DNA from 2 places in the Butyrivibrio sp. AD3002 genome. Region 2 is predicted to be linked to the other one. Evidence: a T-box and tRNA genes for the amino acid it is inferred to sense, from the RefSeq annotation. Region 2 holds a T-box; the other holds one or more tRNA genes.
The links. The T-box of region 2 lies ahead of G596_RS0112415 (proline--tRNA ligase). A T-box ahead of a tRNA ligase gene usually reads a tRNA of that ligase, here a tRNA-Pro.
Positions count from the first base shown of each region.

Region 1: it encodes a tRNA-Pro, which carries the amino acid that the T-box ahead of G596_RS0112415 (proline--tRNA ligase) is inferred to sense. The anticodon was not compared.

Region 1 is NZ_ATVV01000028.1:21,962-37,447, reverse strand. Features, by position in the region: gene G596_RS0116435 (adaptor protein MecA) at 1-668, opposite strand, end outside; gene G596_RS24070 (flagellar hook protein FlgE) at 917-2,260, opposite strand; gene G596_RS0116425 (serine O-acetyltransferase) at 2,403-3,329, opposite strand; gene G596_RS24065 (CAP domain-containing protein) at 3,419-4,720, opposite strand; gene G596_RS22615 (translation factor GTPase family protein) at 4,752-7,463, opposite strand; gene G596_RS0116410 (CPBP family intramembrane glutamic endopeptidase) at 7,513-8,463, opposite strand; gene G596_RS22610 (RNA-guided endonuclease InsQ/TnpB family protein) at 8,539-9,966, opposite strand; gene tnpA (IS200/IS605 family transposase) at 10,038-10,496, shown strand; tRNA gene G596_RS0116395 (tRNA-Pro) at 10,681-10,754, opposite strand; gene G596_RS0116390 (ATP-binding protein) at 10,829-11,947, opposite strand; gene G596_RS0116385 (TrpB-like pyridoxal phosphate-dependent enzyme) at 12,211-13,587, opposite strand; gene G596_RS0116380 (leucine-rich repeat domain-containing protein) at 13,755-15,116, opposite strand; gene G596_RS0116375 (hypothetical protein) at 15,152-15,486, opposite strand, start outside.
Region 2 is NZ_ATVV01000016.1:92,036-107,521, reverse strand. Features, by position in the region: gene thiM (hydroxyethylthiazole kinase) at 1-66, shown strand, start outside; gene thiE (thiamine phosphate synthase) at 130-771, shown strand; gene thiD (bifunctional hydroxymethylpyrimidine kinase/phosphomethylpyrimidine kinase) at 797-1,708, shown strand; gene thiC (phosphomethylpyrimidine synthase ThiC) at 2,211-3,515, shown strand; gene G596_RS23885 (hypothetical protein) at 3,638-3,955, shown strand; gene G596_RS0112435 (metal ABC transporter substrate-binding protein) at 4,022-5,140, shown strand; gene G596_RS0112430 (metal ABC transporter ATP-binding protein) at 5,170-5,889, shown strand; gene G596_RS0112425 (metal ABC transporter permease) at 5,891-6,730, shown strand; gene G596_RS22055 (hypothetical protein) at 6,727-7,326, shown strand; T-box leader at 7,386-7,641, shown strand; gene G596_RS0112415 (proline--tRNA ligase) at 7,766-9,508, shown strand; gene G596_RS23880 (TetR/AcrR family transcriptional regulator) at 9,680-10,306, shown strand; gene G596_RS0112405 (ABC transporter ATP-binding protein) at 10,383-11,231, shown strand; gene G596_RS0112400 (fluoroquinolone export ABC transporter permease subunit) at 11,244-11,924, shown strand; gene G596_RS0112395 (hypothetical protein) at 11,928-12,641, shown strand; gene G596_RS0112390 (5' nucleotidase, NT5C type) at 12,710-13,339, shown strand; gene G596_RS0112385 (NAD(P)H-dependent oxidoreductase) at 13,336-13,890, shown strand; gene G596_RS0112380 (GNAT family N-acetyltransferase) at 13,959-14,441, shown strand; gene G596_RS26095 (ATP-binding cassette domain-containing protein) at 14,380-14,697, shown strand; gene G596_RS24920 (hypothetical protein) at 14,649-14,846, shown strand; gene G596_RS0112365 (phenylpyruvate tautomerase MIF-related protein) at 14,867-15,211, shown strand; gene G596_RS0112360 (HAD family hydrolase) at 15,308-15,486, shown strand, end outside.

The DNA of each region.
Region 1 (15,486 bases), on a different contig from region 2:
AGCTCCTCGGCGTACTCAAGTCCGCACCTGCGAAGATCGTATACTGCGTTCTCTCCGTCGGGCTCAAGCACCAGTGTTACGAAGTACTCGTCGTTTTCCTTGTAGAGCTTGGATCCTGTAATAGGAAGACTGTAGGATACCTTCGCGAATCTGGCTGCGGAATTGATGTCCTTGAATCTCGCCATATATTTCTCAGTGTTGACAATGGGCTTAGCCATCGCTTCAATCTGAGGATCCTGCTCCTCATCCTGATCATATATCTGTTCAATGAGCTCTGATACATGTCCGATCATCTCATTGAGTGCCTGTCCCTTATCAAAACCGGTCTTAGCCTTGATGGAGTCTACTCTCTCCTGGGTCATCTCTCTCAAAATGGCCTCTGCCGATCCACGGATCCTGTCTGCGGATTTCTGGATGTCCTCGTTGGACATCTTAATTGCAAAAATGCGCACACTTCCGTCCATCATCATGTTCTTGCTCATCATGAGCACTTCTGTTTCGGGATTATACCCAAGCTGCTCGCCAACTTCCCTGTTCAGCTGCGCCATAAACGGAACGGTCTTCTTCTCTCCGTTCATGATTGCTTCCGGGGTGAGGCCGATTTCACGAAGTTCCGACGCAGCGATACTGCATTCTACTGTCGTATTGTTCATTTTAACGATTACCATATAGCCTCATCTCCTTTCCCTTTGAAAAATGAATTGCTATGTTTAGTGATTGTATCACATGATGTTAGCACTGTCTAGTGTTGAGTGCTAATTGTCGCAAAATTCATCTTCTTCTACCTTTATTGTACTACATATTTCGGCTCAAAGCACCTATTTTATTACATAATTTCCAAACGAATATTTGAAAAATTGGTGAACGCAATTAAAAACAGCCCGCCAGATATCCGGCGGGCGTATTATTACAATCCTTATCTCTTGAGTTGTCTGAGTTCGTCCAGGAGGGTGTCCGATACGGTGATGACACGGCTGTTGGCCTGGAAGCCACGCTGTGTGATGATCATATCAGTGAATTCTGTTGACAGATCGACGTTACTCATCTCCAATGTTCCGGAAGTCATGTAACCACCGTCATCGTTAACCCACATCAGCTGTGCAGGTCCTGAGTTGCCAGTTACGGAGTAGAGGTTTTCACCCTCTTTGTTAAGACCGGTTACATTTGCAAACTCTGCAACTGCGATTTTTCCTGCAACTCTGTTTTGTCCGTTGCTGTAAAGTCTTGTGATGGTACCGTCTCTTGCGATAGCTACACCGTTCATATCGCCTTCGGGATAGCCCTCGCCGTTTCCTTCTCTGTCGCCTCTGTAGGTTGCAAGTGCGGAACTGGACGCACCGTTAAGCGGTGCATAATTTGTTGTTCCTGAGAAATCAAGAGTGAACCCGCCTGCTGCTGCCGCATCGCCTTCAAATTGAAGCTGAATTTGTCCGTTTGCATTTCCGTCAGCACCGGTAAATTTTCCGGTTTCAGGATCATAAGTAAGGGCTACCGACAAATTCTCGGGAACGCCGCCCTCTATCATCTGATGATTTTCATCCATAATGCCCGTGATGTTTGCGCGATAGGTTGAGTCGTTGTCATCACCCGCATTATCGAATTTCATTCTTACTGTATAAGTTTTGCCATCTGCTCCGTAGAACTCGAGGTCTACGGTTCTACCCTTATTGGGATCAAGGAGGTCATCGGTTCTGCTGATGTTTCCTGTAACTCTCGCGTAGGAAGTTGCTTCGCCGTCCATTTTTATAAGGTTCCCATCCTCGCCGATAGGAAGAATCTGCAGTCTGTCTGTTGCTCCTGCTGCAAGATCCTCGGCTGTCTTGGCATCATCAGCTGCCTGTATACCTCTTACATAGTAGCCGTCGGCTCTGGTTACGAGATAGCCCTGCGCATCAACTGTGAAGGAGCCGTCTCTTGAGTAGTTCATCTCGCCCTTATGATTTTCAATTACGAAAAATGAATCGCCTGTAATACTAAGGTCAAATACGCTGTCTGTCTGCTGTATTGAGCCCTGCTTTGCGATATTGGTCATAATGGCCGAGTATTTCGCACCGAGACCTACCTGCTTGGCGTTTGTTCCGCCTCTTACTTGAGTAGGACCGTTTGCTCTTCTCGCATTCTGGTATAAAAGATCTCCAAAGGTGGTTTTCTGAGCCTTGTAGGATGTTGTATTTACGTTAGCTACGTTATTACCGATAACATCCATCTGAATCTGGTGTGTTTTAAGTCCGGCAACTCCGGACCACAATGATCTCATCATAATCTCACCGCTTTCGTGTAAACATAAAAGTGCAGTCTTATACCTACATCTTTTATTTCGGTAAGCAGCAGCAAATTCTTTAGAATAAAAATAGCACCGTGAAAAACAACTTTCACAGTGCTACTTTATTGATCATATTTAATTAGAAATCCTTCGAGCTTCCGTTCTTGATCTGAAGCTCCTGGTTCTTAATGCTTACTCTGGTTCCGGGTGCTACGGAAGATGTGAGGAATGCGTTGGATCCCACTACGGAATCGTGTCCGATTACCGTCTCACCGCCAAGGATAGAAGCTCCGGCGTAGATAGTAACATTGTCCTCAATCGTGGGATGTCTCTTAGCTCCCTTAAGGGCCTGTCCACCCTTTGTAGAAAGCGCGCCGATGGTGACACCCTGATATACCTTTACATGCTCACCGATGATGGTTGTCTCACCGATAACTATGCCTGTTCCGTGATCTATCATAAAGTACTTGCCGATGGTTGCTCCGGGATGAATATCGATTCCGGTCTTCGAATGAGCGTACTCTGTCATGATTCTCGGAATAAGCGGCACCTTCAGCAGATAGAGCTCATGAGCCATACGATTTATCGCAGTTGCGAGAAGTCCCGGATAGGACAGTATAATCTCCTCCTTGCTAAACGCTGCGGGATCACCGTCAAAAGTCGCCTGCAGATCGGTGTCTATAAGCGCTCTGATGTCCGGAATCTTTTTGAAAAATTCATGCGTAATGCATCTTGCTCCACAGGTCAGAGTTTCATCGGACGCATTTTCATAATCACCGCCGTGCCTGTAAGCTATTGCCACCTGCTTCTGCAGATTGTAAATCGCATCCTCTATGATAACCGCAACCCTGTTGTAGTCGTTATAGCTTCTATAAATCTTATCTCTGAAATATCCGGGATAAATGACACGCAGCAGCTTTTTCACAATATCAATGACCACGTCTCTGTCGGGCTGGTTGAAAATGTCCATCTGATCAACATCTCTACCCTTGTTGTAGTCATCAAGAATAAGCTCTACGATCCCCTCTATCTCGGTTCTCAGATTCTGACGCTCTCCAATATCCATCTCTCCTACCTGCTCTCCCCGGTCAGCCTAATCCGTCTGCCGGTATTTATAATTTGTAACAGAATAACCCATTTAGGATTATTAGTCCATCATTTTGTCTTTACTTCTTTTGTTTCCGACTTCTTCCCGTAAATTCTTTCGTCATGGGCCACTCTGTAAGGAACTATATAATAGTAATACTTCTTTTTGCGCGAAACCTTTCTGTCAGTGTACTCAAGCTTAAGCTGGCTCGTAATCGTGCCGACTTTCTTAAAGCCGCCCTTTTTCTTATCAGACCTGTAAATCTCATAGCCGGTGGCTCCGATTGCCTTGTTATAGGCCATGACCACTTTTCCCTTAAAACCGGCAATAGCCACAAAGGACGTTTTCTGCGGGGCGTAGTCCGATATCTTCGCGCCCAGGGATTTAAGCGTCTTCTTATAGGAAGAAAGGTCGTCCGTCGAGATATACATATTGACTTTCTTGGTAGTGCTTACCGTCTTGGTGTAGTCGGAATCATCCGTTGTATTTGCGAAAAGCTGTACCCAGTAGTGCACTCCCTTTACCTTAGCGTGACCGATGGCACATACATTGTAATTGGGATTTAGCATGTTTCTGCGGTGGCCCTGACCTGCGTACTTTTCATTCACTTCCTGAAAGGCCTCAAAAGCTGCCTTCGCGGTCTTGTAACCATAGGCGATATTTTCACCGGCATAGGTATAGTTGTAGTCGCTCTCATCCAGCGCACTGAAACACATCCTGCCGTTTGGCCTCTCGTGATTGAACTTAAGCGCAATCTCCGCTGCTCTTAGCATCGCGATTTTTTCAAGCTTATAATCATAGGCAAGTTTATTAAGGTCATAGGTATAAACCTGCTTGGTGTTGGTCTCATTCCAGAGCCAGGTGTCCTTACCCGTTCTGAAGTCATTTATCATCTTCTGCATGTTTCTCGCAGATTTCTGAGCATACTTTATATTGATTCCAACCCTGGAAACCGGGAACCTTGTCGCAGTCTTAGGCGCGGATTCCTCTGAAAGAATCTCACCGTTGTAGCCCTTAAGCATATAGGTGTAGATGCCGCCTTCTTTCATCGCATCCTTATCAAGATATGAAAGCGTATCCCCCGGCAAATCAGCCTGAAGCTCCCAGGGGGCAGAGGACTTCTGCCTTCTGAAAACATAATAGCCCAGAGCATTATCCGCCTGTTTCCAGCTCACCAAAAGGCCCTTGTATTCGTTGCTGACATCGGTAATAACCGGCTTTGCAACTACGAGCTCTACGGTCTTCTTAACTTCCTCCTTCGCACCTACGTTAAGTGTGCCGCCGCAAGGAGCAGCAGGTGACAGCAAAAGAGCTGCCGCCAGAAGGATGGACAGAATTTTCTTGTGGGTAAAAAGTTTTGAGTTTTTCATACCGGACTCCCTCATGTATATATGATTATTTTCAATTATAAAACGAAGGGGATGGATTTTCTATAAGCCCCCTTATCTCATCCTCGGTTCGCTTCACTTCGTACCAGAAGTCGGAAGCACTCATTCGCATAGCACCGGCGCCGTAGATTATGACCTGCTCGATGGCATCGGAGGTGGCGACGGTCACGCGATTTTTCTTGCTGTACTCATGAGCTGTACGCTCAATGTACTGATCGGCGGTCTCGGCCTCCTTAGTGAATACCACATCGAGATTGTGATATTTAAGCACGTGCTCCGTTCCGCCGGGAACTCTATAGGCGTCGAATACCAGGATCACCGTCTCTCTTCTGTAGCCCTGGAAATTCGAGAGAATATCCATCAGCTTATCGCGCGCGGACTTCATATCTGATTCCGCCAGGCTTCTAAGCTCATCGTTTGCATAGATGATATTGTAGCCATCGACGAGAAGGTAGGCATCATCCGGTGAAAATTCCTTCTGCGCGCGGTATTTCTTCTCCGGTGCTTTGTTTGCAGCCTTTCGCCTTCTCTCTTCGTCGGCCTTGGCATCGTAGCGCGGCTTAACGGGTCCGTAGGTTCGTTCAAAAATATTATCAAGCTCCTGAATTGTGGCATTGTACTGCCTGGTGCGTTCCTCGTAGGTCAGCTCTTTTTCTCTTCTGACCTCCTCTGATTTAAAGCTCTGCAGCTTATCGCCAAGGCTCGTAAGATCTGTCTCTACTGAATTCTTCCCGGCATCTGTCGACCAGCCGGTATCGACATGCATATGGTTTCTTACTTCGTTCCAAGGAATAACGGTCCCCGCACCATGTGAGCAAAAAACACTGCCTGTGGGCTGTGCAATATCGCGCTCGGGATCGTAGTCCTTTTCGGCGATAACTTCTTCAGCGTTATGACATGGCTCGAAGCCGCGAAGTGAGAGGCTGATTCTACCCGCGCCATGTGTATAGGAGATAATCTCTCTCGCATAATCCGAAAGCTCGGAAGCAGGCACTGAACCTGTAACGCTCGATGTTCCGTCAGGAAGCATCTCAGGAGGATTTGTCGTTCCGTTCATTTTCTGGATATCACTTAGCAGCCTTCCGATGTTTTCAGAAGGAAGCTCAGCTGTAAAATCATAGACCGGCTCAAGCAAAATGCTCTCTGCCATCATAAGTCCCTGCCTAACGGCGCGCATGGTCGCTTCTCTAAAGTCTCCGCCCTCGGTGTGCTTTAGGTGGGATCTTCCGCCGATCACAGTGATTTTCATGTCTGTGATCTCAGAACCCGTGAGGACTCCGCGAATCCTGAATTCTTCTAAGTGGGACAAAATGAGGTTCTGCCAGTTAATCGCAAGATCATCCACCGGACAATCAGCTTCAAAGGAAAGTCCGCTTCCGGGCTCTCCGGGTGTAAGAAGCAGATGAACCTCTGCGTAGTGCCGCAGCGGCTCAAAGTGTCCAACACCCTCGACAGGTGCCTTGATTGTCTCCTTATAGACGATGCTCTCATCGCCAAAATCTATATCAAGTCCAAAGCGCTCCATGCATCTGTGCTTTAGGATTTCCATCTGAACTTCGCCCATAACCCTGACGGAGAGGTCGCCTGTTTCTTCATCCTTTTTTACTGATAAGAGCGGCTCCTCTTCGGACAACTCGAGAAGCTGTTTGTAGGCAGCAAAAGCATCTGCGCCTTCCGGAAGGATGATTCTGGACGACAGAATCGGCGAGAGCACCTCGGTCAATTCTCCTGTGAGGGCGCCAAGTCCCTGCCCGGCATAGGACGTATCAAGGCCTGTTACGGCCACAATTCGGCCTGCCTCTGCCTCCTGAAGGAGTTCATACTTTTCGCCCGAATAGATGCGAATCTGATCGATTTTGGCTGAGATGGGTTCTCCTGCCTTCGCCCCTCCCGCTGCGGGCATGGTAAGGACATCACGCACATGTAGGGCTCCGCCCATGACCTTAAGCCAGGTGAGCCTTGTGCCGTTTGTATCTCTTGAAATCTTGTAAACTCTGGCCGCAAAATCCTCCGAATAATCGGGAGCTTTCGCAAAGTCGTCAAGAAGAGCTATCAGTTCCTTAACGCCCCCCATTTTCAGCGCACTTCCAAAGAGGCAAGGGAAAAGCTTCCTTGAAAAGATTAGGCTGCGAATGTCGTCCTCTGTGACTTCTCGGCCTTCTTCCAGATAGGCATTTAAGAGGGCTTCGTCGCAGACAGCGAGGGATTCCTGGAAGGCATCACTACCTAAATCCATCTCCGAAAAATCCACCACGTTGTCCGAAAGCCTCTTTTTAATGTCTTCGAGGATGCGGTCCTTGTCAGACTGAGGCTGGTCCATTTTATTTACAAAAATATAGATTGGGACTTTGTAATGAGAAAGAAGCTTCCACAGTGTATGAACCTGGGAAGTTACGCCATCGGCGCCGCTAATGATAAGAATCGCGGCATCGAGCACCTTCATGGTGCGCTCGGTCTCGGGGGCAAAATCGGCATGCCCGGGAGTATCGAGAAGCGTCACATGCGTATTTTCAGACAGATCAAGCTCCGCCTGCTTAGAAAAAATGGTGATACCCCTTGATCTCTCCAAAGAGTATGAGTCAAAAAAGGTATCACCATGATCCACGCGGCCGGATTTCCTGACCGCCCCTGTGAGGTACAAAAGTGCCTCCGACAGGGTAGTCTTACCGGCGTCAACGTGGGCATATATTCCAATGTTTAAGTGTTTTTTTCCTGTAGTTTCCATAACCACAATAATAGCACAGTTTTGATATAAGCGGTATTTCCTATTGCTATCAGTTCATCATCATCATCATATAGGAGAACCCGATAACTCCTGCAACGCCGATTACTGTTGCAATAATAGCCGGAAGCGTAAATACAGGCGCGCTATCAGCCTGCTCGGAACCGTTCTTTTTAAAAATCGAATCAAACTCCTCTAAATTTCCTTCATTCCTGGCAATTCCCCTCATAACAATCTTTGCAACAAATGCAAAAGCTATCGCAAGGAAAAAGAATACGATGGTGGGAACCAGCATGCTCTGTCTCTGCGATTCAGCAACTGCCGAAAGATCCTGCCCCATCGTATTAGCAGCAAGCATTGCGGCATAAACCAGGAGCATGTTAAAGGAGTTGATAAGGAAATGCATGATCATGGATGTAATAATGCTTCCGCTTGCAACATTTACGAAAGCAAAGATAACTCCAAGCACAAACGCATAGCAGAACTGGTTAAAATTCAAATGAATGAGTCCGAAGAAAAGCGCGGAAATAAGCGCAGCCTTCACAATAGTAGACACTCTTTTGTAAGTTCCGAAAAGCAGTCCTCTGAAAGCAAACTCTTCAATAAAAGGCGGAAGCAGCGAAACAACCAGAATTGCAAAACCTGCCGAGCCGGATAACATACTATTCGCACTCTGAGCAACCGTGTTGGGTACAAAGAGCTGTGAAAAGAAATTAGCGAATACCCATATCGGTGTGATAACGATATTTAGAACTATTGTCAGAAGTACGGTCGATATCTTGATCTTATGAAGGCCCATGGCTTCCGTAAAAGACTGACCACTTTTAAATACATAAACAAGGACCGGAATAAGAAGTGCTGCTTCGCAGAGTACGGAGCCCCAAATTCCCACTTTAACGCCCTTCATAGCGATGAACGTTCCGCCAACGCTAACGATGATGTTAAGAAGAAGTACTACAAGAAAAACAATCCCCATATTTTCAGATTCTTGCTGTTTTGTCATATTCATCCCTCCAAATACTTTTATCATAGTTCAGATGGACCACCCTCACCGACTCCACATCGGAAAGGGTTTCTGTTATGCCGCTTCGCGGCATGAACCTGCAGTATGCTCTACGCATCCTGCAGAACAAGGCATGTCCACTATGCCTCTATCCCATTGTGTTACCTTTGGGAATACTTTCCTTAAGATATTTGCAGCTCCGTTTATATCTGCGTTTGTCACTGTTCCATCGAAATGTCTGTACAGCCCTCTCTTTATTCTTTTCCCTGAAAAGACATACTCTGTATTATCGCCTTTTTTATATACCGGAATATCATCCTGTGCAAGGAAATCAGCCTTTGAGGTATAGCTCTCCTCTGTCAGGACAAATCTTATCCCGTATTCTTCAAGCTTATAGCGGAGCATATCAGCAAATACCAGCATTGGTATCTGCACAAAATTCTGGTTTCCTATATGTCCGATCCCTATCTCCTGCTTCTGGAATACATTGTGTCCCATCACAACCACATCCACATGGTTATCCCTTGCATAGTCAGCTAACTGTCTGCTTATCTTATGGAACTGGTCTTTTATTCTTCTGTTTCTCTTACCGGTAAGGATTTCCATCCTTCTCGTGCGGTATCTCTGATTGCAGGTCATGGCACATGACGAGAGCCTTCCGATCCCCTTGTTATAGAGCTGGTTGATGGATTTGACGATGCCTCCCTTTATGACGAACGGCCTGTTACCAAAGTTATTGACAACAGCGGCGATGTTGTCTGTTCCGGGATCTATTGCCATCACTCTCATATCTGAGATATCATCCATCTCTCTTAATTCCTTTAATATAGAGCTGTCATCTTTTGGCTCAATCCCTTTGTTCTCCATCTCCATTACGACATCGATCACGAAATCCCTTCCGCTCGGCTTTATGCGCACTTCCTTGAGTTTCCATGAAAATGATACATCCCCAAGTTCAAGTATCTCTTTTGTCCCCGGAAATTTGAGAAGTTTTCCATCCTTTATCCTGCATATCTGATTTGTAAGGACTGCTGTCTTCATCTTTCCATTGCGGACATATCCCGGCATATGCGGTCTTCCTGTAAATGCAGACTTATCCCTGCCATATGCCTTCACTGCCTCAAAGAAGGACTTATAGTCACGCATCAGTAGTTTCAGTATCTGCTGATTTGCCTGTGAGGGCATGCCATAGTATGCCCTGTCATTGGTACTCTTTAACAGATAGTCCATGGAATTGTAGGAAAGCCACTGCCCCTTTGGCTCATATTTGGTTCCGTAAAGGGAATCGCTCACGATTCTGAAAACCTTCATCTGGTTTTCAAAAAGGGGCTTGTATGAATTCATGGCCTCTACTGCAGAAGAGTACTGCCTTAGGATGAAATTTGCACGGTTATACAGTGATGCTGATGCAAGACAGATATTGCAGCAGTAGTCATATAGATCATTGTTTCTGTTTATCCTGTACTGCCTTGTCCTGTACACGGTTGATTTCTCCTTTGGCATAGCTTATATTTAGTATTATAGCATATTTAATGCTAAACATCAAACAAATGTTCTTTTAAGGGGAGTTGTTTATGGACAATTACAGACGCGGATCACATTCAGTTTATCTTCTTACTTACCACATCATTTTTGTAACTAAATACAGAAAAAGAGTCATTACCGACGAGATGGGTGATTTCATTAAAAACCATGCAGAGTATCTTTGCGGCAGGATGAACACCAAAGTGCTGAGCATAGAGACAGATGGAGACCACATGCATCTGCTTGTTTCCATGCCACCGGATGTTGCACCGTCTAAGCTAGTAAACATGCTCAAGTCAGGGCTTTCAAAGGAAGTCCATCTGAAATACAAAGGACATATACAGAAGTATCTATTAGGTGATACCCCGTTCTGGAGTTCAAGCTATTTCTGTGCCACAACAGGGTCTGTCTCAATTGAAACAGTTAAAAAGTATATCGAGGAGCAGAGGACAGATGAACACCATCGCAAATATGTCCTATCCGGAAAATACAGCAAATCCAAGCGGTGATGTGCGATTCATCCCCTACCGACTCGTCGGAAGGGGTTTTCTCGCTAGTCTTTTATAATACCTTATCAAGAAACGATATACAACACTTATTCAGCGAAATACATGGTTTTAATTGTTTTTGCGGAAACTAATACTATTTATATAGAAAAAAAGACTTTGGAATCTCTTCCAAAGTCTTAAGTAGTCGGAGTGGCGGGACTCGAACTCGCGGCCTCTACCTCCCTAAGATAGCGCGCTAACCAACTGCGCTACACCCCGGCGACAAATGGTATCTTATCACGTCACGGGGAGAAAAGCAACTACTATTTTTATTTTTTTAAAAATATTTTATTTTATTCGTCACACCATATTTCTATGAATCTGTCAAATCTTGGAAGCTTTGGTTCCAGGTAGCCTCTCTTGTCAGCAGAAAAGAAATGCTTGTCAATCAGGCGGTCTTTGTATGTATTATAAGTGTCCGGATTAGACATATAGGCTTTTGTATCTTTTGCTTTTCCGGTCTTCCCCTTATAAAAGCTTCTAATAAAATCCTGTTCCTTATCAGTCAGTTCAGGCCAATCAAGATTATAAGATTTAAACAGCGTTCTCTCATAGTCAGGAATCAGATCTTCGAGCGTTTCTGATTCTTTTTTATTAAAGTATAATGAGCCCAACACTTGATATGCATACGCATAGCCAAGAGTCATATCATATAATCTCTTTGCCTCTAAAGCGTCCACGCCAAGATATTTTTCGTAGTTATTTGCGATATCAAATTTATCCAGTGGCTTTACTTCTCTCGTGTCTCCTCGCCTGAAGAATGACAGACTTTTGGAAACCGTCTCACTCCTTGGATCTTTCTTACTAATTGTGAAAAACTCTTCTATGTTCTTTGAAAGTCCACTTACAACAAGATACACCCGTCTGCCCCTGTTAAACATAGTCCCCAATATAGAAAGGAGTTCTACTGTGCTTTCCGTTCTGGAAATATCATCTATCATAACGAGGACATTGCGATTTTTCTTGTTTGCCTTGGCAATCATGCTTGCCAGAGTTGCCTCCTTATCATAAAAAACATTATTCTCGGCATAGGTTTTGGTTACTTCTATGCTTCCCTTTCCGGATATAATTGGAATGCCCCCTTCGGCAGTTGCACTCGTTTTTATGGATGTTTCTGTCTTTTTTTCGTTTATGAAATCTTCCTGACTAAGATATGAAATGAGCGTTGTTACCCCACTTCCCTCTGCTGCGAGAGGATAGACAAGCCAGTTTTCATCCTTCTCAAGCGTCTGCAGAACCTTACCATATTCTACAGACTTCCCCGAGCCTCTGAGTCCGGTTATCTTATATACGAACTTTGACGATTCACTGCTCTTAAAATTTGTAATGATTTCATCTGCTATACCACAGTCGATATAGGGCTTTCCCGCAACTCCCGGTGTCAGAGTGAATGGATCAATTTTAACAGCCATAATCTCTCCTATCTTTTTACTATTATTATTTATATTTTCTATTTTTTACTATTTTTGTATATTATTTTCTTATTTTTTCTATTTTTTCTCTTTTTTACTATTTTATTCTCTTTTTTTCTATTGGTCAAATAATTTTACGCTTTTTAGCGTGTGATTCGCCTTTCTCTAGATGAGGGGCATAGCATGTAAAACACACAAAAAATCCACCCTGTAGAGTCTCCTACAAGGTGGATATATAACCTCTTAAACATGGAATGTACTTTTTAATCTACTTTGGGCAGCTTGGCGAAACTTGCCTCCAGCTCTGCGTCGGTCGGGATGTAGTCGGACATCTCACCGTCATTGAACTTCTGGTATGCCACCATATCGAAATAGCCGGTTCCGGTAAGGCCGAAAAGAATTGTCTTTTCCTCGCCTGTTTCCTTGCACTTAAGAGCCTCATCGATAGCGGCCCTGATAGCATGGCTGCTCTCAGGTGCGGGAAGGATACCTTCAACTCTTGCAAACTGCTCTGCTGCCTCGAATACTGAGGTCTGCTCTACGGATACTGCCTCCATGTAACCATCATGATAGAGCTGTGACAAAACGGGGCTCATGCCGTGATAACGAAGTCCACCGGCGTGGTTTGCGGAAGGAATGAAGTTGCTTCCGAGTGTGTACATCTTGGCAAGAGGGCATACCATTCCTGTATCGCAGAAATCATAAGCGAATTTTCCTCTTGTGAAGCTCGGACAGCTTGCGGGCTCAACAGCAACTATTCTGTAGTCCTGCTCACCTCTGAGCTTCTCTCCCATGAAGGGTGAGATGAGACCGCCGAGGTTTGATCCGCCTCCTGCACAGCCGATGACAACGTCGGGCTTGATGCCGTATTTATCAAGGGCAGCTTTTGCCTCAAGGCCGATGACAGACTGATGTAAGAGCACCTGGTTCAAAACGCTTCCAAGAACATATCTGTAGCCTTCAGTTTTGGTTGCTACCTCTACAGCCTCTGAAATTGCGCATCCAAGGCTTCCTGTGGTTCCGGGGTGCTCCGCATTTATTTTTCTTCCGATCTCGGTATCCATCGAAGGTGAAGGTGTTACGCTTGCCCCGTAGGTACGCATAACTTCACGTCTGAAGGGCTTCTGCTCATAGGATACCTTTACCATGTAGACCTTGCAGTCGATGCCAAGGTATGCAGATGCCATGGAAAGAGCTGTTCCCCACTGACCTGCGCCGGTCTCGGTGGTCACGCCCTTAAGGCCCTGCTGTTTTGCATAATATGCCTGAACAATTGCGGAATTGAGCTTGTGGCTTCCGCTGGTATTGTTACCCTCGAATTTGTAGTAGATCTTAGCAGGTGTATCGAGCGCCTTCTCAAGACAGTAAGCCCTAACCAGGGGTGACGGTCTGTACATCTTATAGAAGTCCTGGATCTCCTGCGGAATATCGATATAAGCTGTAGTATCGTCAAGCTCCTGCTTTATAAGCTCATCACAGAATACCGGGCGAAGCTCATCAAAACTCATAGGCTTAAGGGTTCCGGGATTAAGGAGCGGAGCCGGCTTATTTTTCATATCAGCTCTGACGTTATACCATTGCTTCGGTATTTCATCCTCACTAAGATAGATTTTATAAGGGATTTTTGCTTCATTACTCATGACTGTTTCTCCTTTGTCGATTCTTCAACACTTTAAACCATTAAAGCACAGTCGGAGTTTATCAGTCAAGCGTTTCCTAATAAAACAAAAAAGACCCCGGAGGGGAAATCCCTCCGGAGCCGTATTAAATTTAACTCTCTTGAATGTCACAATACTTAAATCAAATATTAGTCCTGCTCAACGATCTTAGCTTTCTTTCCGCCGGCCTTCTTAATCTTCTTGGAAGCACTCTTAAATACCTTCTTGGAAGATGCTTCAACGTTTATGACATTCTTTTTCTTAAACTTCTTGAATGCGCCTGCGCCATAGGTCTTAACCTTATCACCGTTTACTGTGAGTTCCTTGCACTTTACGCAGCCTGCAAATGCAGCGGCACCAATCTGCTCAACATCTGTGCTGGAGATATCAAGGCTTGTGAGCTTCTTGCAGTTCTCAAATGCAGAAGCGCCAATCTTCTTGAGTTGAACAGGCACTGTTACAGATACGATTGATGTGCCCTTGAATGCTCCGTCAGCAATCTCAACAACATCGTATTCAGTATTATTGATGAATACTTCGCTAGGGATAACAGGCTTATTTGTAACCTTAACCATTCCTGCATAAGCAACTTCATGAGCGTTCAGAATCTTGTAATTTGCTTCGCCATAATCGTCAGGTACTACTGAACCTACAGCTTCCTTGATGTGGAATATATAATAGTGTCCCCAATGTTCAACATTATTCTCAGCTGTCTTATATCCGAAACGAATACTTATATTTCCAGCTGCTTTCGCTGTAAGTGCTTTAGTTGTCTTGTCAAAGGAAGCAATTGATCCTGAAAATACTTTTTTTGCATCATCCCACTTCGCATCATCTCCAAATTCTTCACCAAAATCATCATCGTCGAACTCTATGAATGATGCGTCTACCTGTGTTCCTTTTCTGTATGTAACAGGAGGTGACGGAATTGTAAAGGTCTCACCAACAGCAAGGTCAACTTGTACCGGAATTACATAATCATCAACCGGTGCCTTTTGTACATATATCCAGGCACCAATATTTATAGGCGCCTGTGCTACACCATTCGCATCAGTCCAAGTATAGGATGCCGAAATCCAAGCCGATCCTGAGGATACACCAGTAACAACACCATTTGTTACCGTTGCTACAGCTGGTGTATCAGATTGCCAATTTGTGAAATCAGCTACGGAAAGATGCTTATATGTTTTTGTCGTACCAGTTTCTATCGGACCAAAATCTCCCTCATCGTCATAGCCCAAATATGTTTTTTTATTAATAGTATCAGTAGTAGTTGTTTCAATCGTCCCGCCTACAATGGCTGTTCTCTGCTCACCAATCGCAATAGTTGATGAAGTATTCTCTGCATGATAAGGATCATTCTCACCTACCAAGTGATCAAAACTCATAAATGCATCATTCTGGTAACTAATTGTCGTTGTAACCTGTGCGGATACAGGAACCGCAGTAGTGAAAACCGCTGCTATGGCCATTGCACTTGCCATGCCCAATGCTATAATTTTTTTATTCATATATTAACCTCCGATATATACGCTCAAAATACTACTTAATACTTCTTAATTCTCTTATTAATTACATAATAGTAGTCATAGTATTCTTTATCTACTTTGTTATATACAGTGACCTTTATCATTGTAGGAGCAACATTCTCATCATTTAGTTTATTATCTGTCATACTACCAGAATAATTCTGACTAGCATTTGCGTTATTGTATGTTGCTGATTCATTATAAGATGAATTTGTATACAAAGGAAGCTTACCTAATGTAATCTTCTTATTATTTTTTACTGTCTTATACCTGTACTTGACTGATCTTTCTGACATACCATTAACTACATCATCATAATCACCATCACCATTAAGATCTACAGGGTGATTCT
Region 2 (15,486 bases):
ATGATCGATGAAGAAACTGTAAAAAGTTTGCTTAGATGCGCTGAAGAAAAATATTCATGTAACTGAATTTATTTTTCATAAAACATAGAAAGGATTAGTCCGGTCATAGGATTGGATAGTACAAGACAGATGGGAAGAATAGACAGAGAGCAGCTGAAGCTCTACCTGGTGACAGACAGCACCGGAATGGATGAGGAGACGTTTCTTCGAAAGACGGAGGCAGCCATACGGGGCGGCGCCACGATTGTCCAGATCAGGGAAAAGGAAAAGAGCACCCGTGAATACATGGAGCTTGCGGGTAAGGTTCATGAGATTACGGCAAGGTACAAGGTGCCGCTGATTGTGGACGACAGGATAGATGTGGCGATGGCGATAGGAGCCGAGGGTGTGCACCTTGGGCAGAGCGACATGCCGGTCAGCGTCGCAAGAAGAATTGTGGGAGGCAAGATGATAATCGGTGCCACGACTAAGACTGTGCAGCAGGCGAAGGAAGCTTATGAAAGCGGTGCCAATTACCTTGGAGTAGGAGCAATTTATCCTACCACAACCAAAGTGAAAACGGTTCTGACCTCGGTTGATACGCTTCGAAGTATCTGCGAAGCTGTGCCAATACCCGCAAATGCCATAGGCGGGCTCAATAAGGATAATATTCAGATTCTGAAAGGTGTTCCGATAGCAGGAATATGTGTTGTGTCTGCAATCATGAAGGCAGAAGATCCGGAAAAGGCAGCGGCAGAATTGGTCGCAGCTTTTGAGGAACTGAATCATTGAAGGAACAGCCTCGTCAAAAATGAATATGGAACAGTTTGGAGCTATTGAAAATATGAAAAAGAAGACGGTTATAACAATTGCCGGAAGTGACTCGTCCGGGGGAGCCGGAATCCAGGCGGACATCAAGACTATTGAATCGCACGGCGTTTTCGCAATGAGTGTGATAACCGCACTCACAGCGCAAAACACTATGGGCATCACCGGAGTTCTGCCGGTTCCGAAGGACTTCATCTACAAGCAACTGGAGGCGGTCCTTGAGGATATCAGGCCTGACGCGGTGAAGATAGGCATGCTTCCGAATAAAGAAGCAATGGAGGCGGTGGTGCTCGCTATTGATAAATACGACCTTAAAAATGTGGTTATTGATCCGGTGCTTAGCTCAACCTCCGGAACTGAGCTTTCAAGAAAAGATGCTACCGAATACATGACGAAAGAACTATTTTCACGAAGCATTCTGGTTACACCCAATATACCGGAGGCAGAGATACTGTGCGGGATAGAGATTTCTTCCGAGCAGGATATGGAAGTTGCCGCAAAGACGCTTGGAGATGCTTGCGGGTGTAACGTGTTATTAAAAGGCGGACACAGTACTTTTGAAGAGCACGGAGTGACAGCAGATCTGCTGTATATGGCAAATGTGGAAAATACTGATGCGGAAACTTATAAAGTCAAGGATGAAGATGATGGTAGAGCTACTGATGAAAATGTTTACATAGACGATGATGTCAGATGGATTTCCGGCACAAGAATAGACAACCCCAACACTCATGGAACAGGTTGCACTCTATCAAGTGCAATTGCCGCTAACCTGGCTAAAGGGCATGATCTTGAAACCGCAGTACGATCAGCCAAAGAGTATATGGAAAAGTGCATAGCCGCTGATCTCGACCTTGGTCACGGCCGCGGTCCACTCTGGCATTATTGTGGCAATTATTGAGCTGACTATTACGGCAATTATTGTGATGACTATTGCAGTGACTTCCTTGGCAACTGAGATGACGACTATTATGGCAACTGCCAAGAAAAAGAAGAAATATAAGAAATCTTGGTATAGAAAAAACATAGCTGTACCAAGATAAATAAAGAAACAGGGAAATCTTGGCATGGGAAAAACAGAGCTATGCCAAGAAAAAGAAGAAATTCGAAAAATATTGGCGCAAGGGAAACAGAATTATACCAAGATGGCAAAGAAATTCGAAAAATATTGGCGCAAGTAAGATAAAACAATACCAAGAAAATCAATAAATCTAGGAAATATTGGTAAAAGTAAGTCAGACCCATACCAAGATAGCAATGAAAAAAGAAAAATCTTGGCACTAGTAAGATGAACTAATACCAAGATAATCAATGAATTCCCAATATATTGGCGCAAATATGGAAAAGCAACAACAGCAAAGAAATAAATTACTAAGAAACTCAAATAAAAGGAGAAGACATAAGTGAGAAATTACACAACACAGATGGAAGCAGCAAGAAAAGGGATCATCACTCCCGAGATGGAGAAGGTTGCAAAGGACGAGTACAGAACGCCCGAAGAAATCAGAGAACTTGTGGCAAAGGGACATGTTGCGATCTGCGCCAACAAGAATCACAAGTGCCTTGATGCAAAGGGCGTGGGCTCGATGCTGAAGACCAAGATCAACGTGAATCTCGGAGTTTCAAGGGATTGTAAGGACTACGATATTGAGATGGAAAAAGTGATGGCGGCGGTCAACATGGGAGCGGATGCCATTATGGATTTGTCTTCACACGGGAATACCCAGCCCTTCAGGAAGAAGCTTGTGGAAGAGTGCCCTGTCATGCTGGGAACTGTGCCTGTTTACGATAGCGTCATCCATTACCAGAGGGATCTTTCTGAACTCACTGCGAATGACTTCATCGATGTAGTAAGACTTCATGCCGAAGATGGTGTTGATTTTGTGACACTCCACTGCGGAATTACAAGGAAGACTATCGACCAGATCAAGAAGCACAAGAGAAAAATGAACATAGTATCAAGAGGCGGCTCGCTTGTGTTTGCCTGGATGAGCATGACCGGAGAGGAGAATCCCTTTTATGAATACTACGACGAAATCCTTGATATCTGCAGAGAGTATGATGTGACAATATCCCTCGGTGATGCCTGTAGACCGGGATGCCTTGCGGATGCCAGTGACGTGTGCCAGATTGAGGAACTGGTGAGACTTGGAGAGCTTACAAAAAGAGCGTGGGAGAAGGACGTTCAGGTCATGGTCGAGGGTCCCGGACACATGCCTATGGATCAGATAGAGGCCAATATGAAAATGCAGCAGACTATCTGCATGGGAGCACCTTTCTACGTTCTTGGCCCCCTTGTTACGGACATCGCACCCGGTTACGATCACATAACTTCAGCTATAGGCGGAGCTATCGCTGGCGCGGCAGGTGCAGCTTTCCTCTGCTACGTAACTCCCGCCGAGCACCTTGCACTTCCTAATGTAGATGATGTTAAGCAGGGAATAATTGCTTCAAGAATTGCAGCACATGCAGCGGATATAGCTAAGAAAATACCGCATGCCATGGATATTGATAACAAGATGGCAGACGCACGAAAAGAGTTCGATTGGGATGGCCAGTGGGAGTGCGCAATTGACCCTGAAACTGCAAAATCCATACGAGAGGACAGGGCTCCCGAATTTGATGATACCTGTTCCATGTGCGGAAAATTCTGCGCAGTTAGAAGCATGAATAAGGCACTTGCAGGAGAACATATAGATATTCTGTAAGTAATCTACACAACAAAAAGCAATCATGATTCCGTGATACAGTTTGACATGAGAAAGAAACGGAAATATAATCAGTTTGATTTAAGCAATGGCTAACAAGAAATTTGGAAACGATTATAAAAATGCTGCAAAATAAGAATCAGAAAAACCGTATACGGAATCTGATAGTCGCATACTTTGCGTTTGCGATGCTTTTTGTTGTGCTTTTTTCAGCGGTGTTTGTATCCGTTGAGACTTTCCATAACTGTGACGGAGACAGCTGCCCTGTCTGTGCGCTGCTGCAGCAGTGTGAAAATAACCTGAATCAACTTGGAGATGGCAGCGCTAATCTTTACGCAGCTTTTTTGGCTGTAATCCTTTTTGTAGCTATTCTTGAATTAAAAGACAATGTCCTGGTGTATTCAACACCTGTAAGTTCCATGGTTCGAATGAATGATTAAATAGTCTGTCCCACTATAATTCTGTAATTTTTCAACATAATAAAAGTGAATAGAGAGGACATTACTATGAAAAAATTATCGATTGCGGCGGCTGCAGTGGCAGCGGTGCTTTGTTTTTGTGCGTGCGGAAAGAGTTCTGACGAGACTGTGATTACTTCCGCGACAGATAATGTTGCTGAATCTCCGGAGAGTGAAAATGTGGAGATAACTGACGAAGAGACTGCTACAAGCAGCGAAGTAGATGAAGACGATGGTGCTGCAAAAAATGACGGGATGAAAATCGTCTGCACTATTTTTCCGGAGTACGACTGGGTAAAAGAAGTTCTCGGAGAAAAGGCTGAGGATGCGGATATCATCATGCTCCTTGATAACGGCGTAGACCTTCACAGCTATCAGCCAACAGCTGAGGATATCATGAAAATATCGGAGTGCGACCTGTTCGTATATGTCGGTGGCGAGTCTGACGAGTGGGTGGATGATGCCCTTGCTGAGCGAACAAATGATGACATGGTGGTTATAAATCTGATGGACGCTCTCGGAGATACCGTCAAGGAAGAAGAGGTTGTAGAAGGCATGCAGGCTGAGGAAGAGGAAAGCGAGGATGCAGATGAGAACGCTGCCGATTCTTCAGAAACCGAGGAAGAGGTTGAATACGACGAACATGTCTGGCTTTCTCTGAAAAATGCGCAGGTCATCACTGAGAAGATCGCCGATGCTCTTGCAACCATCGATCCTGAGAATGCAGATACCTACAAGGCTAACGCAGATGACTATATGGGAAAACTTGCTTCTCTTGATTCTGCCTATGAAAGCGCGGTATCCGGAGCTTCCGTAAAGACGGTTCTGTTCGGAGACAGATTTCCCTTCAGATATATGACTGATGACTACGGCCTTGATTACTACGCAGCCTTTGTCGGATGCTCTGCTGAGACTGAGGCGAGCTTTGAGACTATAGCTTTCTTATCGGGAAAAGTGGATGAGCTCGGACTTAAGAGCGTGCTTACGATTGAGGGACAAAATCACAAGATTGCGGAAACAATAATAAGCAATACAAAAGATAAAAATCAGCAGATTTTGACAATGGATTCCATGCAGAGCACAACCTCTGAGGATGTTGAGAGCGGCGTGTCCTACCTCGGAATCATGGAGCAGAATCTTGAAGTATTAAAGGAATCGCTCGAGTAACGAAGCACATTCAGAAAGTGAGAATTATTATGAAGTTATTATCTGTCAGCAACCTGACTCTTGGTTATGACCACGCAGTAGTGGCAAGGAATTTGCATTTTGAGGTTAATGAGGGTGACTATCTTTGCATCGTCGGGGAAAACGGCTCCGGAAAAACGACTCTCATGAAAACACTCCTTGGCCTTTGCGACAAGGTCTCCGGTGATGTGATTTTTGGAAACGGAATAACAAAAAATGAAATAGGATATCTTCCGCAACAGACGATCGTTCAGAGGGACTTTCCTGCGTCAGTAAAGGAAATCGTAATCTCCGGATGCCAGACTAAGCCTGGGTTTCGACCTTTTTACACAAAGAAAGAAAAAGAGCTTGCGGATAAGAATATGGAAAAGCTGGGGATTACAGAGCTTGCTGACAGATGCTACAGAGAACTCTCCGGCGGACAACAGCAACGAGTCCTTCTGGCCAGAGCTCTCTGTGCCGCAGGGAAAATTCTTCTTCTGGATGAACCTGTGTCGGGACTTGATCCGCAGATTACAGGGGAGATGTACGAGCTTATAAGCAAGCTGAATGTTGACGGAATGACGATAATCATGATATCCCATGATATTCAGGCAGCGATAAGATATGCAAGCCATATTCTGTATATGTCGGATGATATCTTCTTTGGAACCGCCGAGGAATTCATGGCGAGCGAAAAAGGTAAACTTTTTATCGAGTATGAAAAACTTAACACAAGGAGGGCAGTGTGACATGGAAAAGCTTTTATTTTATATGCAATATCCCTTTGTAAGATATGCACTGATTGTCGGTGTTCTGATAGCTCTGTGTTCATCGCTTCTTGGAGTAACGCTCGTCCTGAAAAGATATTCCTATATCGGAGATGGGCTCTCACATGTGGCTTTTGGCGGGATTGCGGTGGCAAGCGTAGTGAATCTCACAAACAGAATGACACTGGTTCTTCCGATAACGATAATCAGCGCGATTTTTCTGCTAAGGACAAGCCGTAATGCGAAGGTGAAGGGGGATGCCGCAATCGCCATGATATCAGTCGGTGCACTGGCTTTCGGATATCTTATTATGAACGTGTTCGGGACGAGTTCCAACCTGACAGGTGATGTCTGCACGACGCTTTTCGGATCGACATCGATCCTGACGCTCACGATGACTGATGTATGGCTGTGCGTGGTTATGTCGGTGTTTGTTGTGGCTGCGTATGTGCTTCTATATAACAGAATTTTCGCAGTGACTTTTGATGAAAACTTCGCCAGGGCTGTCGGAACCAAAGTGGATTTTTACAACCTTCTTATCGCGGTGGTTACTGCAATTATCATTGTTCTTGCGATGAACCTTGTGGGTTCGCTTTTGATATCGGCACTTATTATTTTTCCGGCACTATCGGCGATGAGACTGTTTACCAGCTTTAAAAATGTGACTGTTTTTTCTGCAGTATTTTCCGTAGTGTGTGCGCTTGTGGGAATCATTGTTTCCATACTTGCCGGTACACCTGTAGGCTCAACCATTGTTGCTATCGACGCGGTTGGCTTTGCAATCTGCTGTGGCGGATCGCTAGCAGGGAGGAAGCTTGCATGAATAAAAATGTGATAAGGAACTTGCTGATAGTATGCTGTATGCTTGTGCTTGCGACAGCGTGTGGAAGCAAAAATGAAGAAGGGGAAATTACGGAAGACTTAACTTCAGACGTATACGATATATCAACAGAGACAGCTACCAAAGATGAAATCGACACATTAATAGATAGTTCTTCCGCAGACGAAACTGACACACCAACAGAAGCCACTGCTACAACTGCATCAGACGCATCAACACTAACCGCAGGCACAGATTCAACCGACACCTCCGAGGTTGATCTCACAGCGATGTCATCCACCATGATCTACGCGGAGGTATATCAGATGATGATGACTCCGGGCATGTATGTCGGAAGAAAGGTGAAGATGCAAGGCCTTTATGACATCTACCACGACGATACCACCGGGAAGGACTATCACTCTTGCATAATAACGGATGCGACCGCTTGCTGCGCCCAGGGAATTGAGTTCGAACTGGCAGATGGGAACTATCCGGAGACAGATGTTCCGGAAGTGACAGTGGAGGGTATTTTCAATACCTATGAGGAGAACGGTGCGATGTACTGCACACTCACAGATGCAAGGCTCCTAAATTAAACCAGGCTTCGCTGAGAGAAAAGGGCTTGTATTTTTTCTGATATGGATTAAAATAACAGTTAAATGCTAAGAACAGAAATAGTAGGTATCTTGAGACCTTCAGAGAGGAGCCGGTTGGTGAGAGGCTTCGGTTTTCGGATATTGAACCCGTCTGGGAGCAGCAGAAGGGAAAACTGATTTTATTCAAGAGAATCAGAAACTTCTGACGGAGGTCACCGTGATCATAGACATGCGAGTGCTTGCTTGCAATGAGGTGCAGGTTTTCAGGCCTGAATTTAGGTGGTAACGCGGATAAAAACATTATTCGTCCTAAGTGTACAAATAAAGTATGCTTAGGACTTTTCTTTTGCGAAGCATTTTCGAGTTCGTGTCTGCTTCACACGCAAAGGTCAACAGGCATACACAACCTCATTATTTGTTGTGAAAGGAGTTATGCATTATGAAACTTAGCAAATTAGTCGGAGTGAGATTCAAGGAAAAGCCCGCTTTCTGTGTGATTGACAGTCACACTTACAGCCTTCGCGGCGGTTATGTAAAGCGTGTATCAAACGGTATTTTTTCACTTTACACGCCCATGAAGAAAGTTACTCAGAACATCGAGAAGATCCTGAGAGAGGAAATGGACGGTGTGGATTGCCAGGAAGTCATGTTTCCTGTGGTTCTTCCGGGAGCACTTTGGGAGGAATCAGGACGCTATGAGAGCGTTGGCGAAGAGCTTTTGAGATTCAAGGATCGTAATGATACTCCTATGGTACTTGGTATGACCCATGAGGAGGCAGCTGTTCATCTTGCGAGAGAGTACGGAAGCACCTATGCAAATTATCCTTTCGCTTTTTATCAGATACAGACTAAGTATCGTGACGAGGCACGCCCCAGAGCAGGACTTATAAGAGTACGTGAGTTTACAATGAAGGATGCTTATTCTTTCCACACTTCTCAGGAAGACCTTGAGAAATACTATGACAGAATGGCAAACGCTTATGACAGAATTTTCGAGAGAGCTGGTATTCCTGATGTTATCTCGGTTAAGTCTGATTCGGGTATGATAGGAGGAAGCGTATCTCACGAGTATATGCTGCTTACGGACGCAGGAGAGGATTCCATTGCACTGTGTGATGACTGCGGTTACAGCGCAAATATGGAGGCAGCTGAAACAACCGTGGACAATTCCGGATGCACGCCTGCAGGTGAGCTTAAGAAGGTTTACACACCTGATTGCAAGACCATCGAAGATGTATGCGCTTTCCTAAAGAGCAAAGTTGAGGAGTCCTGTAAGGCTGTTGTTTATCAGATAAATGCGACCGATGAGTACGTTGTTGTTTTCATTCGCGGAGACTACGAGGTCAATGAGACGAAGCTTGTAAACTACCTCCATGAGGAGGTTCACCCGGCTGAGATCACTGAGGAATCGGGACTTGTTGCCGGCTTCTGCGGACCTTACGAGCAGCACGGCAATTGCAGGATTGTTTATGATAAGTCACTTGAAGGCATCGAGAACCTGTGTTGCGGCGGCAACGAGACAAACTATCACTACACAGGCCTTAACATCAAGAGAGACATCGGAGATGTGGAGTACGTTGATGTCAGCAAAATTCGTGACGGTGACATCTGTCCCTGCTGCGGTAAGAAAACCATAAGAATCAGCAGAGGTATTGAGGTCGGTAATATTTTCCAGCTCGGTACCAAATACTCAGACAGCATGAAGATGACCTATACGGATGAGGACGGTAGTTCCAAGACACCCATCATGGGATGCTACGGAATCGGTGTTGGTCGCCTTGCAGCAAGTATCATGGAAGCCCGCCACGATGACAAGGGGCCTATCTGGCCCATCACTGTTGCACCCTGGAAGGTGCATGTTTGCTGCATGAGAAGAGATGACGATGCCTGCAGAGAAGCAGCTGACAAGATCTATGAGGAACTCACAAACATGGGCGTAGAGGTTATCTATGATGACAGAGATGTCCGCGCCGGCGTCATGTTTGCCGATGCAGATCTCCTGGGCGTTCCGGTTCGCGTGATTGTTGGTCCCAAGGCTCTTGCTAACGGAGAGATTGAGCTCTGCACAAGAGATAAGAGCGTACAGCTCTCTGTGAAAAAAGAAGATATCATCGCTGAAACCAAGAAGCTCATGGATTCTCTTTATGAAGAGATTAATTCCAAGGTGAAGAGCAGAATATAATAAAATGCCCCTTTTACAGGATGAAAATAGTCCTGTAAAAGGGGTATTTTTATGCCCTGAATTATTTTTTTGACTAAAAATATAAAAATAGTCAGAAAAGCATTGACATCGATGTGTGAGAAGGGCTATTATGACTAAAAATACAAATTTGGTCAAAAAGAGGATAAGTATATGCCAAAAACCTACACAGAAAGTGAAAGAGAGCAGATCATTATCCGCTTAAAGAAAGCAGCCAATGAGATGCTGATGAAAAAAGGTGTCAAGAAGACTACCGTGGATGAGTTGGTAAAACTTGCCGGAATTCCAAAGGGAACATTCTACCTTTTTTATCCATGTAAAGAGGTGCTGTTTTTCGATGCGGCCCAGGATTTCCATGAGCAGGTGGATGACTATATTACAAAGGGATTTCTTTCCATAATCGCAAGCCATAATATTGATCCCGAGGAGGAGGGAGCCTTCTCTGAATGTATCGATGAGATCGCTGAGGTGATCCTCGGGGCGATGGAAATTACAACCACTTCCTGCCTCAAGGTACTGCTTGAGCCTGAGGCGATGAACCAGGTTCTTTCGAAGCTTCCGGAGGATCTGCTTCAAAACCACAGGGATCAGGACACCCGTATGGGAGCAGGTATTATAGCAAAAGTGGCTGCAAGGAAGGGGCTCGACGTCGAGGCAGTTGTTGGATCCTTTTCAATGATTTTATTCGGTTCTATGTACAAGCATGTCATTGGAGAGGAGAACCTCAGAGAGAGCATGCGCATGCTGGTAAAAGGACTGGTTATACAGATTTTGGAATAAAACTCAGGATTCTAATAACTGTACGATTTTTAGGACAGCATAAAAAAGAGGAGATCAGGCTATGACAGACAACAAGGTGATTGATGTTAGAAATGTTTATTTCAGCTACAGTAAAACTCCCTTTCTGAAGGACATTACTTTTTCTGTAGATAAGGGAGAAATTTTCGGATTCCTCGGACCCTCCGGTGCAGGTAAGAGCACCCTGCAGAAGGTGCTTACCGGAATATGCACAAACTATGAGGGGAGCGCCAGCATTCTAGGTACCGAGAGCAAAAATCACGGCAAGGATTTTTATGAGAAAATCGGTGTCGATTTTGAATTCCCGAGCCTTTTTGATAAGCTTTCCGCCAGGGAAAATCTCAAATACTTCGCGTCACTCTACAGCGGAAACAAAAGGGATATCGATGAACTTCTAAAGGAAGTCGGCTTGTATGAGCACGCAGATAAGAAGGTTTCAGCTTTTTCCAAGGGCATGAAATCCAGACTGAACTTCATCAAGTCGCTGATCCACGATCCGGACGTGCTGTTTCTGGATGAGCCCACCAGCGGCCTTGATCCCAATAACGCCAAGATTATGAAGGACCTTATCCGGAATGAGAAGGAGAAGGGGAAGACCATCATTCTCACTACGCACGACATGCAGGATGCGACCGAGCTTTGTGACAGAGTTGTGTTTATCGTGGACGGCCAGATGAAGGCGGTGGATACTCCGCATAATTTCATTATGAGTCGCGGTGCAGCCAGAGTGACCTACACCTATATGGAGAACGGACAGGAGCGAATGGTGAGCACGATTCTTTCGGACATCAGTGGCGACGAGACTTTAAAGCAGCTTATTGATGAAAACCGGATAACCTCGATTCACAGCGGGGAGCCCACACTCAATGATATTTTTATTGAGATAACCGGCACACATTTGGACTAACGGGTGACTACTATGAGACAAGCGAATGTAATAAAAGGTGACATCATCTTTCAGTGGAAGTACGGCTTTTATTTTCTGTACGTCCTCGTAATTCTGGTTTACATGATAATCTTCTCATTCTTTGAAGGAAATATCAGGAACATCATTGTGTCCTGCTGCGTATATTCGGATCCGGCTGCAATGGGGATGTTCTTTATGGGAGCGTTGATCCTGCTTGAAAAGAGCCAGCATATCACAAGCTCAATAGTAATTTCGCCGGTTACACCCACAGAGTATATCTTCGGAAAAGTGATTTCCTTTGCGATAATCTCTCTGGTTGTGGGGCTTGTGTTGATCCTTTTTGGATCTACCTATAACCTGTTTTTGTGTATGGCGGGGATACTCGCAGGATCGATTCTCTTTAGCCTGTGCGGAGTTATAGTTGGAACAAAGGTCAGTAACCTCAATCAATACATACTGGGTACCGTGCCCTTTGAAGTTATAGGTTTTGCGCCTGTTATCGTGTATAGAGCAGGGATTATGTGGGACAATCCGCTGATGCTGATTCACCCCGGATGCGCAGCTATGAGGCTGATTGAGGGAAATACCGATATGTTGCCATTTTCACTGATAAGCCTTGCTGCGTGGATTGGAGTTCTGTATCTTATCGCACAAAGATGCGTCATTAGAATGTATAAGAATGTTGGAGAATAAACTATGAGTGCTACATGTAAGATGTTTGGATTTATGGTAAAACAGATAACCCGCGATATGATGATGATCATGCTGGTCATCGCACCCTTTTTGGTGGGGAGTATCTTCAGATTCGGAGTACCGATTTTTGAGGAAAAGATTCTTGCAGGGTTTGGTTATGGCAGCTTTCTTGTGCCCTACTATGATTTTTTCAGTTGGCTCCTTGCAATTCTCACGGGTATGATGTTTGCCTTCATAGGAGGACTTGTGGTTCTTGGAGAAATCGACGACGGGATCGCAAAATATATACTGGTGACACCGCCCGGAGAAAACGGGTATCTTCTATCAAGAATCCTTCTTCCAGGAGTGATATCGGGAGCCATGACAGCGGTTATTCTTCCTGTATTTGCCCTTACAAAGTTGAGTATTCCCGTAATTTTTGTTATGGTTATTTCATCATCACTTTGCGGAATAATCACATCCTTTCTTGTTGTGGCCATATCTTCCAACAAGGTAGAGGGCATGGCAGTTGGCAAGTTGTCCGGCCTGTTTGGCATCACCTTTTTTGTTCCGTTTTTCATAAAGGGAGCAGTCAGATATGTGTTTATCCCATTTCCCATGTATCATGTGGGTGTGTGGTCGAAGGATGAGACGCCCGTAAGCCTTTTTATTGCAGCTGTTCTTTTTGCAATATGGGGCGCGGTGTTGCTTAAGCTTTTCAGAAGAAAATTTCAATAATGCCTTCCCCCTATGAAAGGGGGAAGGTGTCAGCGTAGCTGACGGATGAGGGGTAAAAGGAGATAATTATGTACAGCAGAGAACCGCTGAAAATTTACGTAGATTTTGATGATTGTCTATGCGAGACGGCACTATCTTTTGTCGAGATCGCATCCAGACTTTTTGGGAAAAATGTCCCCTACGAAGAGCTCCATTCCTTTAATCTTCAGGAGTCCTTTTCACTGAATGATGAAGAATACGCTGAGCTGATGAAGGAGGGACATCGCCCCGAGATTCTTCTTTCCTATGAAGAGACGCCCGGAGCATCAAGGGTTCTTAATGAACTAATTGATGAGGGACATGAAGTTTTTGTAATTACAGGCCGTCCTTTCGCAGCTTATGAGGCATCAAAACAGTGGCTTGAGGAGCATGATTTAAGTCGCCCGAAGCTATTTTTTCTTAATAAATACGGAAGAGACTTTTTCTATAAAGGCGGTGAGTTCAACCTGGAACTCGAGGACTATTACAAGATGCATTTTGATTATGCGGTGGAGGATTCACCCATGGCTTTCGGATTCTTCGATCATCTGCCGGATCTAAATGTCCTGGTGTTTGACAGACCCTGGAACAGCAAAGCAGAATTTCCCGGTGCAAACTATCATCGCTGCACCGACTGGGATATAATTCGTGACCGGATCAGAAAAGGAGGAATAAAATGATTCTTTACATTGATGCGTGTGTTCGTGAAAATTCCAGAACTAAGAGACTTGCGGATGCTCTTATGGAAAAACTCTCAGGAGAGGTCAAGTATGTAAAGCTGGAAGATATCAGTTTTGAGACCACAAGCGAAGAATATCTGACTAAGAGAGAAAATCTCATTGAGCAGTGCGCTTTCGATGATAAGATGTTTGATCTTGCAAGACAGTTTGCCAAGGCGGATACGATAGTTATCGCTGCGCCTTATTGGGATCTGTCTTTTCCTGCAAAATTGAAGCAGTATATTGAAGCCATAAATGTACTTGGAATCACCTTTTTATATACCCCGGAGGGCATGCCCAAGGGAATGTGTAAGGCTGACAAACTATACTATGTTACGACAGCCGGCGGCCCTGTGGTTCCCGATGAATACGGCTATGGCTATATAAAAGCGCTCGCTGAGAGTTACTACGGAATTAAGGACGTGAGCCTTATAAAGGCCAGCGGACTCGACGTTCTGGGAGCAGACGTCGATGCAATTATGAACGAAGCGATTGCTTCCATTTCAGTGTGAAAAGTTTGAACTATACTAATAAGAATGCCGTAAGGTTGAGAAAGAGGTTTTGATGTGGAGGTAATAAAGTGGGGGAAATTGAACTCGCAACAAAGAACGACAGAGAGCAGATACTGGCTTTATATGAGATGCAAAAGGGCAGGGAGTTTTGTGCGTGGGATGAGGATTATCCGTCGAATGAAACGATTGACTTTGATCTGTCCAGAGATGCTCTGTTTATTATAAAGGAAGATGATAAGGTAATTGCTGCAATTTCTCTTGAAGTAGACGAAGCTGTGGATAGCCTGGAATGTTGGAATAAAGAACTTTTTCCCGGGGGAGAGCTTGCACGTGTTGCGGTGGATCCGTCCATGCAGGGTAAGGGAATTGCAAGAAAACTTATGCAGCGCGGTATGGATGAACTCAAAGCGCGCGGCTACAAGAGCATCCATTTTCTTGTGAATAAGTACAATGTAAAAGCTATACGTTGCTACTCGGTTTTTGATTTTAATGTTGTCGGCGAATGCTTCATGTACGATCAGGACTTCCTGTGCTACGAGAAGGCGCTGTAATAGGAGGCTTAGAAGTTTCGGGATGTGTATGAAAAAAGGAGAACGGATGGCTTACAAGCAGAACAGTGAAAAAATCATAACTCTTGAAAATGCGACTAAAATATATGCCGGAAACACGGTGCTGGATGGCATTTCACTTTCGTTTGTCAGGGGGGAGTCTGTCGCTTTTATTGGACACAACGGCTGCGGGAAAAGCACGATGTTCTTTTGCTTGATGAGCCTCTTTCGGACAACAATTTTTTCACAAGAAACATGACCGCTTTTGATGTGATATTCGGCGGCCTGATTATCTTTGTGAGCGGACTTGCAGGTATGCTACTGATCTGCATTCATATGGTGGGCTATTTTCTGGTGGTTATGCTATTGAAAATCAAGTTATTGGGAATTAAGAAGTTCAGATTTTAATGATATAGGAGGAAAAAGTCATGCCATTTATTTCAACAAAAACAAATGTAACAGTATCAAAAGAAAAAGAAGTTCAGCTCAAAGAGCGTCTTGGAAAGGCAATCTCAATCATCCCCGGAAAGAGCGAGAGCTGGCTCATGCTGGCCATTGAAGGTGATATTCCAATGTACTTCAGGGGAGATGATTCTGCGCCTACCGCATTCATTGAGGTTAAGATTTACGGTAATGCATCTCCGGATACCTATGGGAAGATGACAAAGGAACTGACCGGAATATACGGCGACATTCTTGGGGTAGCGCCTGATCATATGTATATCCGCTATTTCGGATCTGATGATTGGGGATGGAACGGAAACAATTTCTGATAGATAGTGAGGATGCTTAAGGAGCGCATTGTGCATGCGCTCCTTTTATTTTATTATAGTATCTATGTGAAAAAAGACTTTTGCGGAGGAGATGAAATGGGCGATATTGCAGCTATGAAAAAATTTGAGGCGGTAGTTTTTGATATGGACGGAGTCATCTTCGACTCCGAGAGAGCAACAATGTATTGCTGGATAGAGCTGGCTGAGAAGTACGGGATTGAAGGGATTGAGAAGCCTTATCTTGAGTGCACCGGCACAAATGATGCAAAGACAAG